DNA from 2 places in the Faecalicatena fissicatena genome. Region 1 is predicted to be linked to the other one. Evidence: predicted binding sites of a transcription regulator. Region 1 holds the regulator's gene; the other holds the start of a gene.
The links. Region 1 encodes Rex, which represses fermentation and respiration genes when NADH is low (regulators of the CRP and FNR family bind a similar motif). Its sites were predicted from a motif close to ATTGTTAANTANTTAACAAT; they were not measured.
Positions count from the first base shown of each region.

Region 1 (7,738 bases):
ACCTGGACTACCGGGAGTTCATGGCAGACCTGATCAAGAGGAGAAAAAAGCTCTCCCCGGTCCGCCTGGAGCTCTCCAGGGAGATGGATGGGGATGTGGTGGAGACACTCTGCAAATATCTGGATCTGGACTCTACCCACGTGTTCCGGAGCCAGGCGCCCCTGGATCTGTCCTTCCTCTTCCAGATACAGGACATCCTGCGGAAAAATCCGGAGCTCTTCTTTGAGAAGAGAGTGCCTCAGAAATCCCCCGCCTTCCAGGAGGGAAGAAGCCTCATAGAGCAGATCAAGGAGGAGGACAAGATGCTGTCCTATCCCTATGAGTCCATCCGGCCCTTCCTCCGCCTGCTCAGCGAGGCGGCTGAGGACGAGAACGTCATCTCCATTAAAATGACCCTCTACCGTCTGGCAAAGCAGAGCAAGGTGGTTGAGGCTCTCATAGAGGCGGCTGAGAACGGAAAAGAGGTCGTGGTCCTTGTGGAGCTGCGTGCACGCTTTGACGAGGAGAACAATATCGAGTGGTCCAGACGGCTTGAGGCGGCCGGCTGCCAGGTAATCTACGGTTTGGAGGGCTACAAGGTCCACTCCAAGCTCTGCCTGATCACCAGAAAGGCTGAGGGCCGGGTAGAGTACATCACCCAGATCGGAACCGGAAACTACAATGAGAAGACGTCCCGCCTCTACACGGATCTGTCGCTCATGACAGCAAATGTGGATATCGGGCTGGAGGCGTCAGCTGTGTTCCAGGCTCTTTCCAAGGGCGAGGTGGTGGAGAAGTCCGATAAGCTCCTGGTGGCGCCCAAGTGCCTCCAGAACAGAGTGCTGGATATGATCGACGGGGAGATCAGCCGGGCTCAGAACGGGGAGGAAGCCTACATCGGGCTGAAGCTGAACTCCCTGACAGACAAGAAGATCATCGACAAGCTGATCGAGGCCTCCTGTGCCGGCGTGAAGATCGACATGATCATCCGGGGCATTGCCTGTCTCATCCCAGGCGTGGAGGGCAGCACGGAGAACATCCGGATCATCAGTATTGTGGGCAGATTTCTGGAGCACTCCAGGATCTACATCTTTGGAAGGGGCCAGCGGGCAAAGTACTACATCGCCTCTGCGGACTTTATGACGAGAAACACGGTGCGCAGAGTGGAGGTGGCTGCCCCTGTCCTCCAGGAGGACTTAAAGGAGCGCCTGCAGTCCATTTTTGACACTATGCTGAGAGACAATCAGAAGGCCAGGGAGGCCTGCAGCGACGGGGAGTACAGACATGTGGCCCAGAAGGAGGGGGAGGAGCCCCTGAACGCTCAGGAGTATTTTTACCAGGAGGCCTACGAGAAGGCGGGGAAGGCATAAAATCGGAAAAGCATAAAATCGGAAAGCGCATAACATAGAGAGAAAAGGTGTTGAGAAGCATGATATGGAAGATGGGAGAGAGGCTGGAAAAAATGGACGAGGAGGCGTGGAGGCTGGAGCAGTGCCCCGCGGTCTTCCTCACCGACTCCCGGAACTCCAGGCGGGTTCTCGACCTGTCCGGCATCCAGTATGAAAATGATATCCAGCTGGGACAGATCGGCTTCTGCAAGCTGGAGACACAGCAGGAGTGCCTGGTTGGGACCCTGTGTATCCCCAAGCTGTTGGATGTGCTGGGAAGCCGCTACCGGATCTATTTTTTCATCAACCAGAATCATGTGGTGCTGGTGGACGACGAGGATTTCTCCATGCGGCTGATCCGCAGGATCAAGAGCAAAAAGGCTCACCAGGGAGAGACAAAGGAGCGGTTTATCTACAATTACATTGCCGAGTTCATGAGCAGGGACCAGGAGCTGCTGATGCAGTACGAGAAGACGCTGATGCACATGGAGGAGGACGCCATGCAGGGGAAGATCGAGAATTTCCAGCAGGAGCTGATGCCCATCAGGAGAAAGCTTCTGAACCTGCGCAGCTATTACGACGAGATGATGGATATGGGGAGAGAGCTGGAGGAAAATGAGAACGGCTTTTTCGCCAAAAAGCAGCTCAAATACTTCGGGACACTCTCAGACCGGGCAGACCGACTCATGAGCCGCACCTCCCACCTGCTGGAGTACGCCCAGCAGGTGCGGGACGTGTACCAGGCTCAGGTGGATGCAAGGCAGAACAGCAACATGCAGTTCCTCACCGTCCTGTCCACCATCTTCTTTCCGTTGACTTTGATCACGGGCTGGTACGGCATGAATTTTAAGGATATGCCTGAGCTGCAGAACGGCTATCCCGGGGTTATCGTGCTGAGCCTGATCGTCATCATTGTCTGTATTCTGATCTTCAAGAAGAAGAAAATATTATAGAGAAAAAATGCCATAAAATATGCGCCTGCATTACAAAAGAGGGAGGAGCCTGCCTTACGCAAGCTCCTCCCATTTTTCGTACAACTCCTCCAGCCGGGCGGCTATGTCCGCCTTTTCCTTTGCCAGCTCCTGGCATTTCACAGAGTTGGTGTACACCTCCTCTGTGGCCATGAGCTCGTCAATCTGTGCGTCCCGCTCCTCCAGACTGGTGATCAGATCCTCTGTCTTCTTCAGGTCGTTCTGTCTTTTGCGCTCCCTGGCCTGGGCCTCCTTTTGCTCCTGCCAGCTCAGCTTGGCCTCGGACACTGTCTCAGCGGGTGCGGCTTTCCCGGTCTTCGCTGAAGCGGGTGCGGAAGAGGAGGACGCGTAGGCGGCGGTCAGCTCCTCCCGCTTTTCCAGGTAGTAATCGTAGTTGCCGATGTAGTTCACAAAGGTGTGGTTCACCAGCTCCAGGATGCGGGTGGCCGTCTGGTTGATAAAATACCGGTCGTGGGATACATAGAGGACCGTGCCGGTATAATTGTTCAGGGCGTTTTCCAGTATCTCCTTTGAGGCGATGTCCAGATGGTTGGTGGGCTCGTCCAGGATCAGGAAATTGGCCTCTGAGAGCATCAGCTTTGCCAGGGATACCCGGCCCCGCTCGCCTCCGCTTAAATCTCCGATCCGCTTGAACACATCGTCCCCCGTGAAGAGGAAAGCGGCCAGCATGTTGCGGATCTGGGTGCCCGTCAGATCCGGGTAGTCGTCCGAGATCTCCTCGAACACAGTCTTCTCCATGTGGAGCACGTGGTGCTCCTGGTCGTAGTAGCCCACGTGGACGTTGGCCCCCAGGGTGAAGCTGCCGCTGTCTGCGGGGAGCACGTCGTTCAGGATCTTGAGGAGAGTGGTCTTTCCCGTCCCGTTGTCGCCGATGACGGCCACGTGCTCGCCCCGGCGGATGTCGAAGCTGACATCAGTGAAGAGCGTCTGATCCGGGAAGGCTTTGCTCAGGTGTTCTACCGAGAGAACATCGTTTCCGCTGACACAGGAGGGCTCCAGCGTCAGGTGGATGTCTGTCTTCAGCTCCGCCGGCTTCTCGATCCGCTCCATCTTGTCCAGCATTTTCTCCCGGCTCTCCGCCCGCTTGATGGACTTTTCACGGTTGAAGGAGCGGAGCTTCTCGATGACCGCCTCCTGGTGGCGGATCTCCAGCTGCTGGTTCATGTACTCCTTCAGGCGTGCCTCCCGGACCTGCTTTTTCTTCTCCGCGTAGGCGGAGTAGTTGCCCATGTAGGTGGTCAGCTTCCCCTGCTCGATCTCGACCACCTTTGTCACTACCCGGTTCAGAAAATACCGGTCATGGGACACGATGAGCACAGCCCCGGGGTAGTTCAGAAGATAGGTCTCCAGCCAGGAGATGGAGTTTAAGTCCAGGTGGTTGGTGGGCTCGTCAAGGAGCAGCACATCCGGTCTGGTGAGGAGCAGCTTCCCCAGGGAGACCCGGGTCTTCTGTCCTCCGGAGAGGGTGTCCACAGCCTTGGAGAAATCCTCCTCCCCAAAGCCCAGTCCCTTCAGAACGCCGGTGATCTCGCTCTCGTAGGCGTAGCCGTTCTCCCGCTCAAACTGCTCCGTCAGCCGGTGATAGGTGTTCAGCCGCTCTGTCAGGGCATCCCCCTGGAGGGAGGGCAGCTCCTCCTCGATCTGCCGGATCTCCCTCTCGATGGCGATGATCTGCGCCTTGGCGGTCTTCACCTCCTCGTAGATCGTGTTTCCCCCTGTCAGGTCCTGGTGCTGGGCCAGATAGCCCAGGGTGCGGCCCTTTGCCAGGGTGACTGAGCCGCCGTCCAGAGGCAGCTCCCCCACGATCATCTTGAGGATGGTGGATTTCCCGGCCCCATTGCTTCCCACCAGGGCTGCCTTCTCGTGGTCTTCTATATGGAAAGAGCCGTCGCGCACGATGACCTCCTCCCCAAATGATTTTTCTATATTGTGACATGCCAGTATCATGGTGTACCTCCTGCGTAAAAACCGTGCATTTTAAAGCCTTAACTATTATATCGGGGAACCTGCGGCGTGTCAATTTCCAGAAGGCTGTCAGCGCTGATTTGAGGAACTTTTGAGAACAATAAATTGACTTTATTGTAACAATTCTATATAATAAAATCTGAGAAACTGAAATGGAAGGTGGATAAAGTGGAAGGCAGAGAAATTTCGCAGGCAGTCATACGTAGACTTCCAAGATATTACCGCTATTTAGGGGAGCTGCTGGAGAACGGCGTGGAGCGCATTTCCTCCAACGACCTGAGCAAGAAAATGCATGTGACAGCATCCCAGATACGGCAGGATCTGAACAACTTCGGCGGCTTTGGCCAGCAGGGGTATGGATATAATGTAAAATATCTCTACACAGAGATAGGAAAGATACTTGGCCTGGAGGAGGATCATGACATGGTCATCATCGGGGCCGGTAATCTGGGACATGCGCTGGCGAACTACGCGGCGTTTGAAAAACGGGGATTTGTGCTCAAGGGTATCTTTGATGTCAATCCCACACTGAAGGGGATGACGATCCGGGGCGTGCCCATCCATATGATGGACGAGCTGGAGGACTTTGTTAAGAACAATGACATAGAGATCGGTATTCTGACGATCCCGAAGGCAAAGGCGATTGAGGTTGCCAACCAGTTGGTGTCGTACGGAGTGAAGGCGATATGGAACTTCGCACATACGGATCTGAATCTTCCGGATGATGTGATCGTTGAAAATGTCCACCTGTCAGAGAGCCTGATGCGGCTGTCCTACAATATCAGCCGTTACAAAGAGGAACAGAAAAAATCAGAGAAGTAACAGGACTTTGAGACGTGTAAAGCCGGCGTGTGTGAGACAGGCCTTCTTTACACGTCTTTTGCGTTGCCGTGGACCTGTCTGAGCGCAGCGGGACGGCGGCTTCAAAAACGAACCTGCCTGTGGCGCAGGGAAAGGGAGGGTGATTTTATGCTATTTCTGCCAGACGGAAGACAGATGAAGGCGGCGGACAGCTATACCATACGGGAGAAAAAGATCCCGTCGCTGATCCTGATGGAGCGTGCGGCCCGCACGTTTGTGGAGACGGTCATGGACAGAGGCTTTGACCTGTCCTGCGTGTGCGTGGTGTGCGGCTCCGGCAACAACGGGGGAGACGGCTTTGCCATCGCAAGGCTGCTGCTTGAGAAGGGGGCCGGAGTGACTGCGGTGATGGTGGGAAATCCGGACCACTGCACAGAGGAGACAAAGAGGCAGATCGAGCTTTTCAAGGAGGCCGGAGGCGTCCTGGGAAACTCTTTCGAAGAAGGAGAATATAGTATACTGATAGACGCCATTTTCGGAGCCGGCTTAAGCCGCCGGGTGGAGGGGAGCTATCTCGCCTGTATCCAGGCTATGAACCGGTCCGGAGGCGTGAAGATCGCGGTGGATGTTCCCTCCGGCGTCTCCACCACCAACGGGGAAGTGGCCACGAGCGCTTTTAAGGCGGATCTGACAGTGACCTTCCAGTGCGCCAAGCTGGGATGTACCCTGGATCCCGGCCGGGATTACGCCGGGGAGTTGGTCGTGAGGGATATCGGTGTCGATACCTCGGGCCTGGAGGGAGACAGCAAGGTGGCCTACGCCCTGGAGGAGAAGGACGCGGGGAGCATGCTTCCCAGGAGACGGCCCGACTCCCACAAGGGGGATTACGGGAAAGCCCTTATCATAGCCGGGAGCCAGGGCATGGCGGGGGCCGCTTATCTGGCAGCCCTGGCAGCCTACAGGACAGGGGCGGGGCTTGTGCAGATCTACACACCGGAGGACAACCGGACCATCCTGCAGACCTTGCTGCCGGAGGCCATCATCCGCTGCTATGACTTCTTTGACGAGCGGGAGCTCCTAAGGCTCCTTAGCTGGGCGGACGTAGTCAGCATCGGGTCCGGACTTGGCACAAGTGACAAGGCAAGGCGCATCCTGCAGACTACGCTGGAGAACGTGCAGGTTCCCTGCGTGGTGGATGCGGACGGCCTGAACCTGCTGGCGGAGCACACCCGCTATCTGGGAAAGCTGCCCCACGAAAATTTCGTATTCACGCCCCACATGAAGGAAATGTCAAGAGTCACAAGAAGGCCGGTGGAGGAGCTGAAGAGGAACCGATTGGATGTGCTGGCCCAGTTCACGGGAGAGTACCGTGTCACCTGTGTGCTGAAGGACGCCAGGACCTGCGTGTGCAGGCAGGGGGAGCACCCCTTTGTGAACCTGTCCGGCAACGCGGCGATGGCAAAGGCCGGAAGCGGCGATGTGCTGGCGGGAGTCATCACAGGGCTCCTGGCCCAGGGGATGTCCTGCTTTGACAGCGCGGTTCTGGGCGTATACCTGCACGGGCTTGCGGGGGACGCGGCCCGGGAGGAGAAGGGCATATACAGTGTGCTGGCAAGAGATCTGGCAGACGCGGTAGGGACGGTATTGAAAAGACTGGAGGAATAGAGCATGAAGAAATACACCAGGATCTGTGCCAGGATCGACCTGGATGCGATCGAGTACAATCTGGAGATGATGAGAAGGAGACTCCCTTCTGACACGAAGATGATCGGCGTCATCAAGATGGACGGCTACGGCCACGGGGCGGCCCAGATCGCGAAGTACGTTATGGAGGAGAAGGACTACATCTGGGGCTACGCGGCCGCCACGCCCGACGAGGCGGCGCTGCTCAGGAAGAAGGGGATACAAAAGCCCATCCTTGTGCTGGGGTGCACCTTCCCGGAGCAAAGAGACGAGATGATCCGGCAGGAGATCCGCATGACCTGCTACACGGAGGAGATGGCCCGGGACGTCTCCGAGAGGGCCGGAAGGCTGGGAAAGACCGCTTACATCCACATCAAGCTGGACACCGGTATGTCCAGACTGGGCTTTCTCATCAGCGAGGAGAGCGCGGACGCCATTGCCCGGGCTGCCGGACTTCCCGGCATTGAGGCGGAGGGGATGTTTACCCACTTCTCCAAGGCAGATGAGACGGATAAAGCATTTACCCGGGGCCAGATGGAGAAATACCTGTGGATGAAGGCCCGGCTTGCGGACAGGGGCGTTGCGTTTAAACTGTGCCACTGCTCCAACAGCGCCGGCATCATCGACATGCCGGAGGCGGCCATGGATCTTGTCCGGGCAGGCATCGCCATGTATGGGTTGTACCCCTCCGGGGAGGTGCAAAAGGAACTGGTGCCCTTAAAGCCCGCCATGGAGCTCATAAGCCATGTGTCCCACGTCAAATGGGTGGAGCCGGGAACCTTCGTCAGCTACGGGGGAACCTATGTCACAGAACGGAGGACAAAGATCGTCACAGTGCCTGTGGGATACGGGGACGGCTATCCAAGAAGCCTGTCAGGTAAAGGATATGTGCTGATACATGGGAAAAAAGCCCCCATCCTGGGGCGGGTG
Region 1 covers NZ_JACLYY010000001.1:60,602-68,339, forward strand. Annotated here, with positions in the region: gene ppk1 (polyphosphate kinase 1) at 1-1,349, shown strand, start outside; gene H7U36_RS00300 (magnesium transporter CorA family protein) at 1,409-2,320, shown strand; gene H7U36_RS00305 (ABC-F family ATP-binding cassette domain-containing protein) at 2,375-4,306, opposite strand; gene H7U36_RS00310 (redox-sensing transcriptional repressor Rex) at 4,493-5,146, shown strand; gene H7U36_RS00315 (bifunctional ADP-dependent NAD(P)H-hydrate dehydratase/NAD(P)H-hydrate epimerase) at 5,294-6,790, shown strand; gene alr (alanine racemase) at 6,794-7,738, shown strand, end outside.

Region 2 (7,738 bases), on a different contig from region 1:
CGAGCAGGGCACATGCAGCGTGGCGGGGATAGCCACTCTGTGCATCAGCTACTATGAGCTGGGGTACACCACAGGCGAGATGGCCTATGACATCCTTGCAAACGGCGAGGACATCACGTCCATGGAAGTGCAGACAGCACCGGAGCCGACCAGGATGTACAATCCGGAGATATGCGAGGAGCTGGGCATCACGGTCCCGGAAGGATACGAGCCCATTGAGTCCGCATCTGCGGCAGAATAAGAGAAGAAAGGCAGAGGCAGAAAAATGATAGCAGAATATTTTCTTTCCCTGGAGCCCCTGGCGCTGCTGCGGGCAATGCCGGGAACAGCGGCACAGGGGATCATATGGGGCATTATGGCACTGGGAGTTTATATAACCTACCGCATCCTTGATTTCCCGGACCTTACAGTGGACGGGTCTTTAGCTACAGGAGCGGCGACGGCGGTCATGCTGATCCAGGGAGGGATGAGCCCGGCGCTCTCCCTCGTGTTTGCACTGCTGGCAGGCATGGCGGCGGGGATGGTCACGGGCCTTCTCCACACGGGCCTTGGCATACCGGGGATCCTGGCCAGTATCCTGACCCAGGTATCCCTGTATTCCGTGAATCTGGGGATCATGGGGAAATCCAACCAGGGTATCAGTCTGACCCAGCAGGGGCTGGTGGCCTCCTCCAGATATGTGACAGGAGATGACAGAGTCTTTTTCTTCCTGAAGCTGATCCTGGGATGTCTGATCCTGGTGGCCATCGTCTACTGGTTTTTCGGGACCGAGATGGGCGCTGCCATCAGGGCCACGGGCTGCAATCCGCAGATGGCCCGGGCCCAGGGCATCAACACCAACTATACAAAGGTGCTGGCTCTGACCATATCCAACGGCCTGGTGGGCCTGTGCGGAGGCATCCTGGCCCAGTATCAGGGAGCGGCAGATGTAAATATGGGGCGTGGAGCCATCGTCATCGGGCTGGCAGCCGTGATCATCAGCGAAGTGATATTTGGCAGGCTCTGTGCGGGCAAAAAGATTGCCTTTGCCTACACGCTGGCTGCGGTGTTCGTGGGAGCCATCCTCTACTACGTGGCGTACGCGCTGGTACTCTGGCTGAAGATGCCTTCAGACTATATGAAACTGTTCTCCGCACTTGTTGTTGCGGTGTTCCTGGCTGTGCCCTACTTAAAAGGCCGCTGGGCAGTGAGAAGGAGGGCCTAGGAAATGGGATACATGCTTGAGATAAAAAACATCCACAAGACATTCAACAAGGGGACGATCAACGAAAAGAAAGCCCTCGACGGAGTGGACCTGAACCTGAACCCGGGAGATTTTGTCACCATCATCGGTGGGAACGGAGCCGGGAAATCGACGACACTGAACGCCATAGCCGGAAGCTGGCTGGTGGACGAGGGGAATATCATCATAGACGGAGTGGACATTACCCGGCTGCCGGAGCACAAGAGAGCCGTCTATCTGGGGCGGGTGTTCCAGGATCCCATGACCGGCACCGCCTCCACCATGTCCATTGAGGAGAACATGGCCATCGCTGCCAGGAGAGGACACAGAAGAGGACTCAGATGGGGGATTTCCAGAAAAGAGAGAGAAGAGTTCAAGAAAAAGCTGGCGGCTCTGGGACTGGGGCTGGAGGAGCGCATCTCCACCAAGGTGGGGCTTTTGTCCGGCGGGCAGAGGCAGGCCGTGACCCTTCTCATGGCGGCCATCAAGAAGCCCAAGCTTTTGCTCCTGGACGAGCACACGGCGGCCCTGGACCCGAAGACGGCGAAGAAGGTGCTGGAGATTTCCGACAAGATTATCGAGGAGAACCAGCTCACAGCCATGATGGTCACCCACAACATGAAGGACGCCATCGCCCATGGCAACCGCCTCATCATGATGCACGAGGGACGCGTCATCTACGATGTGTCCGGCGAGGAGAAGCGGCAGCTCCATGTGTCTGACCTGCTGAAGAAATTCGAGGAGGTCAGCGGCGGAGAGCTGGACAACGACAGGATGATGCTGGGGTAGAGCGGATACAGGATATGAAAAAAAGAAGCCCGACAGATGACGGGCTTCTTTTTTATGCCTTTTTAAATGATATCGTTTCTTCTGATGTATCCCGGTTCATTGGGGTCAGCCACAACCTCTTTCACGTGAGTAATTTTTGCGTGCTTGTCCGCCACAATGTTCTCCAGGTGGACATCCGTGTCCACGATGACATGGGGAAGGATCACGCAGTTTTTCACGACAGCCCCCTTCTTGATGACGCATCCGCGGCCAATGACAGAGTTCTCGATGGTCCCCTCGATGAGGCATCCGTTTGACACGATAGAGTTCTTTACATTGGAGCCCTCGAAATACTGGGTCGGACAGGAGTCATTGGTCCTCGTGTAGATGGGCCACTCATCCTCGAAGAGGCTGAGAGCCATCTTGAAGTCAATGAGGGAGATGTTCGCGTCATAATAGCTCTTGAAGTCGGTGATGGAGGCAAAGTATCCCCGGTGGGAGACGCCCCGCACATCCAGCTCCTCGCAGGCCACGTTCACGATATCCGCCAGGCTGTACATGGAGGAGGTCTTGTGAGCCTTGCTCACCAGGTCGATGAAGAGCTCCTTTGACATCACATATGTGTCCATGAAGATGTGACGGTTCTTTGCGGTGCCCCGGTTCATCTCCAGAGACAGGACGCCCTTCTGCTTGTTCAGATTGACTGTGTTGCAGTTCAGGAAGTGCTCCTTTGCGTCGTCTGTGGAGTGATAGAGGAGAGTGATGTCCGCCTCGGAGTCGATGTGGGTCTGGAGCAGCTCGCTGAAATCCTGTGAGTAGATCATGTAGCTGGGTGCAATGACCACATAATCGCAGTTTACATTGCGGATGCACTCCATATTTTCCTGGAAGGCGGCGATATCGTTGTTGTAGATATCGTGCTCCAGACCTGTCTCCGAGAACATGATGTGGAGTCTTCCGCGCTTGGAGTTAATGTTATAGTGACGCCCGGTTCCCAGGTGCTCTGCCAGAGAACGGGGTTTTCTGCGGATATATACCTGGATCTGGTCAATGCCGCTGTTGCTCATATTTGAGATCGGGAAATCGATGACGCGGTACCGTCCCAGGAAGGAGAAGGCGCCGATAGGGCGGTAAGCCTGCATCCCCTCTACCCAGATGTGGTTTCCGGAAAAGTTTACAATACCTAATGCTTTCGCCATATTACTCAACCCCCTTTACGCGTTTGGAGACCAGCTCGATATGCTCACTGTCAGCGCTGCCGACCTGTGCCTCTTTTCCAATCTTTACGTTGTCAGCTACGAGAGCGCGCTGGACAACAGCACCTTCCGCAACCTCCGCGCCCGGCATGAGCACGCTGTCGATGATCTTCGCGCCTGCGCCCACTCTTGCCCCGGTAAACAGAACGGAGTTCTTGACGGAACCCTCGATGACACAGCCCTGCGTGATGAAGGCTCTGTCGATCTCGGCATCAGGACCTATGTACTGTGGGAGCGCCACTGCGTCCTCCGTGTATATCTTCCAGGTGGAGTCATTCAGGTCCAGCTCATTGTTCTTGTCCAGCAGGTCCATGTTTGCCTCCCACAGGGAGTCGATGGTCCCCACATCCTTCCAGTAGCCCTTGAACTTGTAGGCCACCAGCTTTTTGCCGTCGTTCAGCATGGCGGGTATGATGTCCTTGCCGAAGTCATGGCTGGAGTCCGGATCTTTCATGTCGGCCGTCAGCATCTTGCGGAGCAGCTTCCAGTTGAAGATGTAGATGCCCATGGAAGCCAGATTGCTCTTGGGCTCGGCCGGCTTCTCCTGGAATTCCACGATGCGGCCCTCCTCGTCCGTGTTCATGATGCCGAAGCGGCTCGCCTCTCTCATGGGAACCTCGATGACGGCGATGGTGGCATCTGCGTCATGCTCCTTGTGGTAGGCCAGCATCTTTGCGTAGTTCATCTTGTAGATGTGGTCGCCGGAGAGGATGAGAAGGTACTCCGGGGAGTAGGAGTCTATAAAATCAATATTCTGTGAGATGGCGTCTGCGGTTCCCCTGTAGACGTTCAGATCCACGTCCGCTTTCTCACGGGGCGGGAGTACGTACACACCGCTGTCCCGCGCGTCCAGTCCCCAGCGGCGTCCCGCTGCCACATAGCTGTTCAGCTGAATGGACTCATACTGTGTGAGGACTCCGACTACATCAATGCCGCTGTTGGCACAATTGCTGATGGGGAAATCGATGATCTTGTATTTACCGCCATATGAAACGGCAGGCTTGGCAACCTTATTGGTCAGCTCGTGCAGCCTTGAACCACGGCCGCCGGCTAAAATCATGGCTAACATATTGTTCTGTTTCATAATATGCGCCCTCCTCCTTTACTGTGATATACAATATTATATAATTCTTGGGCGGCGCTTTCCATAATAATTTGCAAAAAAATTAAGAAAATTTGTAAAAAATGATGTGAAAACAGAGGTATAAGTTTTTTTATCTGTGGAAAATTAAAAAAAATCAACTGAGAGTAGAAAAAAAGTTGCAGTTGGAGTGAATTTAATGTATGGTATTGGGAAAGAGCTGATTGTCTTTGAATTAACAAAGAGACAAAGAAATGGGGAAAAGTATGCAGAAACAATTTAAAAAAGCAGTAAGTCTGGAAGCGTTTGTCTTCCTGGCGGTCTTTATTGCCATTTTCGGAGGACTGGCGGCCGTGATGGGCGGAGCCAACATGATGCAGACACTTATGAACACAGCCTATCAGCTTCTGATCGACACGGTGTTCAATATCATGGCCATTGCGGTCATCGCCGGCGCGGTTTCGGGAGCCCTCTCGGAGTTTGGTGTCATCGCGCTTGTAAACAAGGCGATCACACCGCTGATGAAGCCGCTGTACGACCTGCCCGGCGCGGCTTCTCTGGGGATCATGACCACGTATCTGTCAGATAACCCGGCGATCCTGGGCCTGGCGGAGGACACCAATTTCCGGAAGTATTTCAAAAAGTATCAGCTTCCGGCGCTGACTAACCTGGGGACGGCGTTTGGAATGGGACTCATCGTTACCACCTTCATGCTGGGCATCAGCCTTCCGGGAGAGAATGTGGGAATGGCGGCCCTCATCGGAAATGTGGGCGCTATCATCGGAAGTATCATCAGCGTGCGGATCATGATGCTCTTTACAAAAAAGGAATTCGGTGTGACAGAGTACTGCATGCCGGAGGCGGAGGGAGAGTCCATTGACGACCTCCTCAACAAGCGTCAGGTACGAGGTGGCAGTGTGGGAGGAAGACTCCTGGAGTCCCTGCTGGACGGCGGAAAGAACGGTGTGGATGTGGGTATGGCCATCATCCCCGGCGTCCTGGTCATCTGCACGATCGTGATGATGCTTACCAACGGCCCTTCTGCCGATGGTACATATACAGGAGCGGCCTACGAGGGAGTGGCACTCCTTCCCTGGCTGGGAGAGAAGATCGACTTCATCCTGACTCCGCTGTTCGGGTTCTCCTCCGCCTCTGCCGTGGCAGTGCCGGTTACGGCCCTGGGAGCGGCGGGAGCAGCCATCGGCCTTGTGCCGGACATGGTGTCCGCAGGGTCTGTCCATGCAAATGACATCGCGGTGTTTACAGCTATGTGTATGTGCTGGAGCGGCTACCTGAGCACACATGTGGGAATGATGTCAGCCCTGAAGTGCCCGCACATGACGGGAAAGGCGATCATCAGCCATACCATCGGCGGCCTGTGCGCCGGTGTGGCGGCAAACTTCCTGTTCAAACTGGTAACTATGATATAATGGCCACGGCGTGGTTATTATACATGCGGCGGAAAGACATACAGCTCAGCAAAAAAGGACTATGCACCTGCACAGTCCTTTTTGTTTTGCTTTTTTTATTTTGTCAGGACCTCCACGCCGGTCTCGGTGACAAGCACCATGTACTCTACCTGGGCGGACAGGCCGTCATCGATGGTGTAGACAGTCCAGCCGTTCTCCTCGTCGATGAAAAAGTCCGGACTCCCCTCGTTGATCATGGGCTCGATGGTGAACATCATGCCGGGCACCAGGACCATCTCGCTTCCCTTGGGCGTGACGTAGCTGACGAAGGGTTCCTCGTGGAACTCCAGGCCGATGCCGTGGCCGCCGATGTCCTCCACCACAGAGTAGCCGTTGGCCTGTGCGTGGGAATTGATGGCCCAGGCGATATCGCCTAAGTGACCCCAGGGCTTTGCGGCGGAGAGGCCAAGTTCCACGCACTCCTTTGTGACCCGCACCAGCTTCTCGGCCCGGGGGCTTACCTCCCCGATGGTGAACATGCGGGAGGCGTCGGAGAAATATCCATTTAATATAGTAGAGACATCCACGTTGATGATGTCTCCCTCTCTGAGGATCTCGTTCCCATCCGGTATGCCGTGGCAGATCACATTGTTGATGGAAGTGCACACGCTTTTCGGAAACCCTTCGTAATTGAGCGGGGCGGGGATGCCTCCGTGAGAGACGGTGTAGTCGTACACCAGCCTGTCTATCTCGGCGGTGCTCATGCCCGCCTTTATGTGGGCGGCCACATGGTCCAGAACCGCCGTGTTCAGGTCGGCGCTCCTTCTGATCTCCCTTATCTGCTCCGGGGTTTTGAGAAGGGACCTGTCCGGGACAATCTCGCCTTTGGCGGCCAGAGACCAGAGTTTGATGTCCAGTTTATCCATAGGTTCGTTACCAGCTTTCTGTTTGATTTCCGGAAACGCAGGGCGTTCCGCTAACAGTATACTCGTTTTTTTTCGGAACGTAAAGGGAGGAGGGAGGACTGCGCCCGGTTTTTCTTGTGCTGTTTTTAAAAATAGGGTATACTTAACTGGAAATATCAAAGAAGGAAAGGAGCGACCGGATTATGTTACGGATTGGGATGCTTACCAGCGGAGGAGACTGCCAGGCGCTGAACGCTGCCATGCGCGGGGTTGTAAAAGGAGTTTGCTCAAAGAGGGATGACGTTGAGATCTACGGATTTAAAGATGGCTATAAAGGACTGATATACTCGAACTTTCAGATGCTGACTTCCAGAGATTTTTCCGGGATCCTGACAAGGGGAGGGACTATCCTTGGAACCTCCAGGCAGCCCTTTAAGCTGATGCGTGTGCCGGATGAGAACGGGCTTGACAAGGTGGAGGCCATGAAGCACACTTACCACAAGCTGAATCTGGACTGCCTTGTGATCCTGGGAGGGAACGGGACCCACAAGACGGCCAATCTGCTCAGGGAGGAGGGGCTGAACATCATCACTCTTCCCAAGACCATTGACAATGACCTCTGGGGAACCGACATGACCTTCGGCTTCCAGAGTGCCGTGGATATAGCCACAGATACCATCGACAGGATCCACACCACGGCCACGTCTCACAGCCGCGTGTTTATCGTGGAGGTCATGGGCCACAAGGTGGGCTGGGTGACTCTCCACGCAGGTATCGCCGGCGGGGCGGATATCATCCTTCTCCCGGAGATCCCCTACGATATCAAGGTCGTGGTGGAGGCCATCAAGAAGAGGGCGGCCGAGGGCAAACATTTTACCATCATCGCTGTGGCTGAAGGCGCTATCTCCAAGGATGACGCAAAGCTCTCCAAAAAGGAGCTGAAGGCCAAGAAGGCGAAGGAGAATTATCCCTCTGTGGCCTATGAGATCGCGGAGCGCATCCAGAAGAAGATGGACCAGGAGGTCAGGATCACCGTGCCGGGCCACACCCAGAGAGGCGGTTCGCCCTGCCCCTACGACAGAGTGCTGGCCACCAGA
Region 2 covers NZ_JACLYY010000019.1:33,223-40,960, forward strand. Annotated here, with positions in the region: gene H7U36_RS14460 (ABC transporter substrate-binding protein) at 1-241, shown strand, start outside; gene H7U36_RS14465 (ABC transporter permease) at 266-1,204, shown strand; gene H7U36_RS14470 (ABC transporter ATP-binding protein) at 1,217-2,011, shown strand; gene glgD (glucose-1-phosphate adenylyltransferase subunit GlgD) at 2,074-3,189, opposite strand; gene H7U36_RS14480 (glucose-1-phosphate adenylyltransferase) at 3,191-4,330, opposite strand; gene H7U36_RS14485 (CD0519/CD1768 family membrane protein) at 4,594-5,757, shown strand; gene map (type I methionyl aminopeptidase) at 5,853-6,662, opposite strand; gene H7U36_RS14495 (6-phosphofructokinase) at 6,845-7,738, shown strand, end outside.
Region 2: the regulator Rex is predicted to act here: its motif matches at 4,551-4,570, upstream of H7U36_RS14485 (CD0519/CD1768 family membrane protein).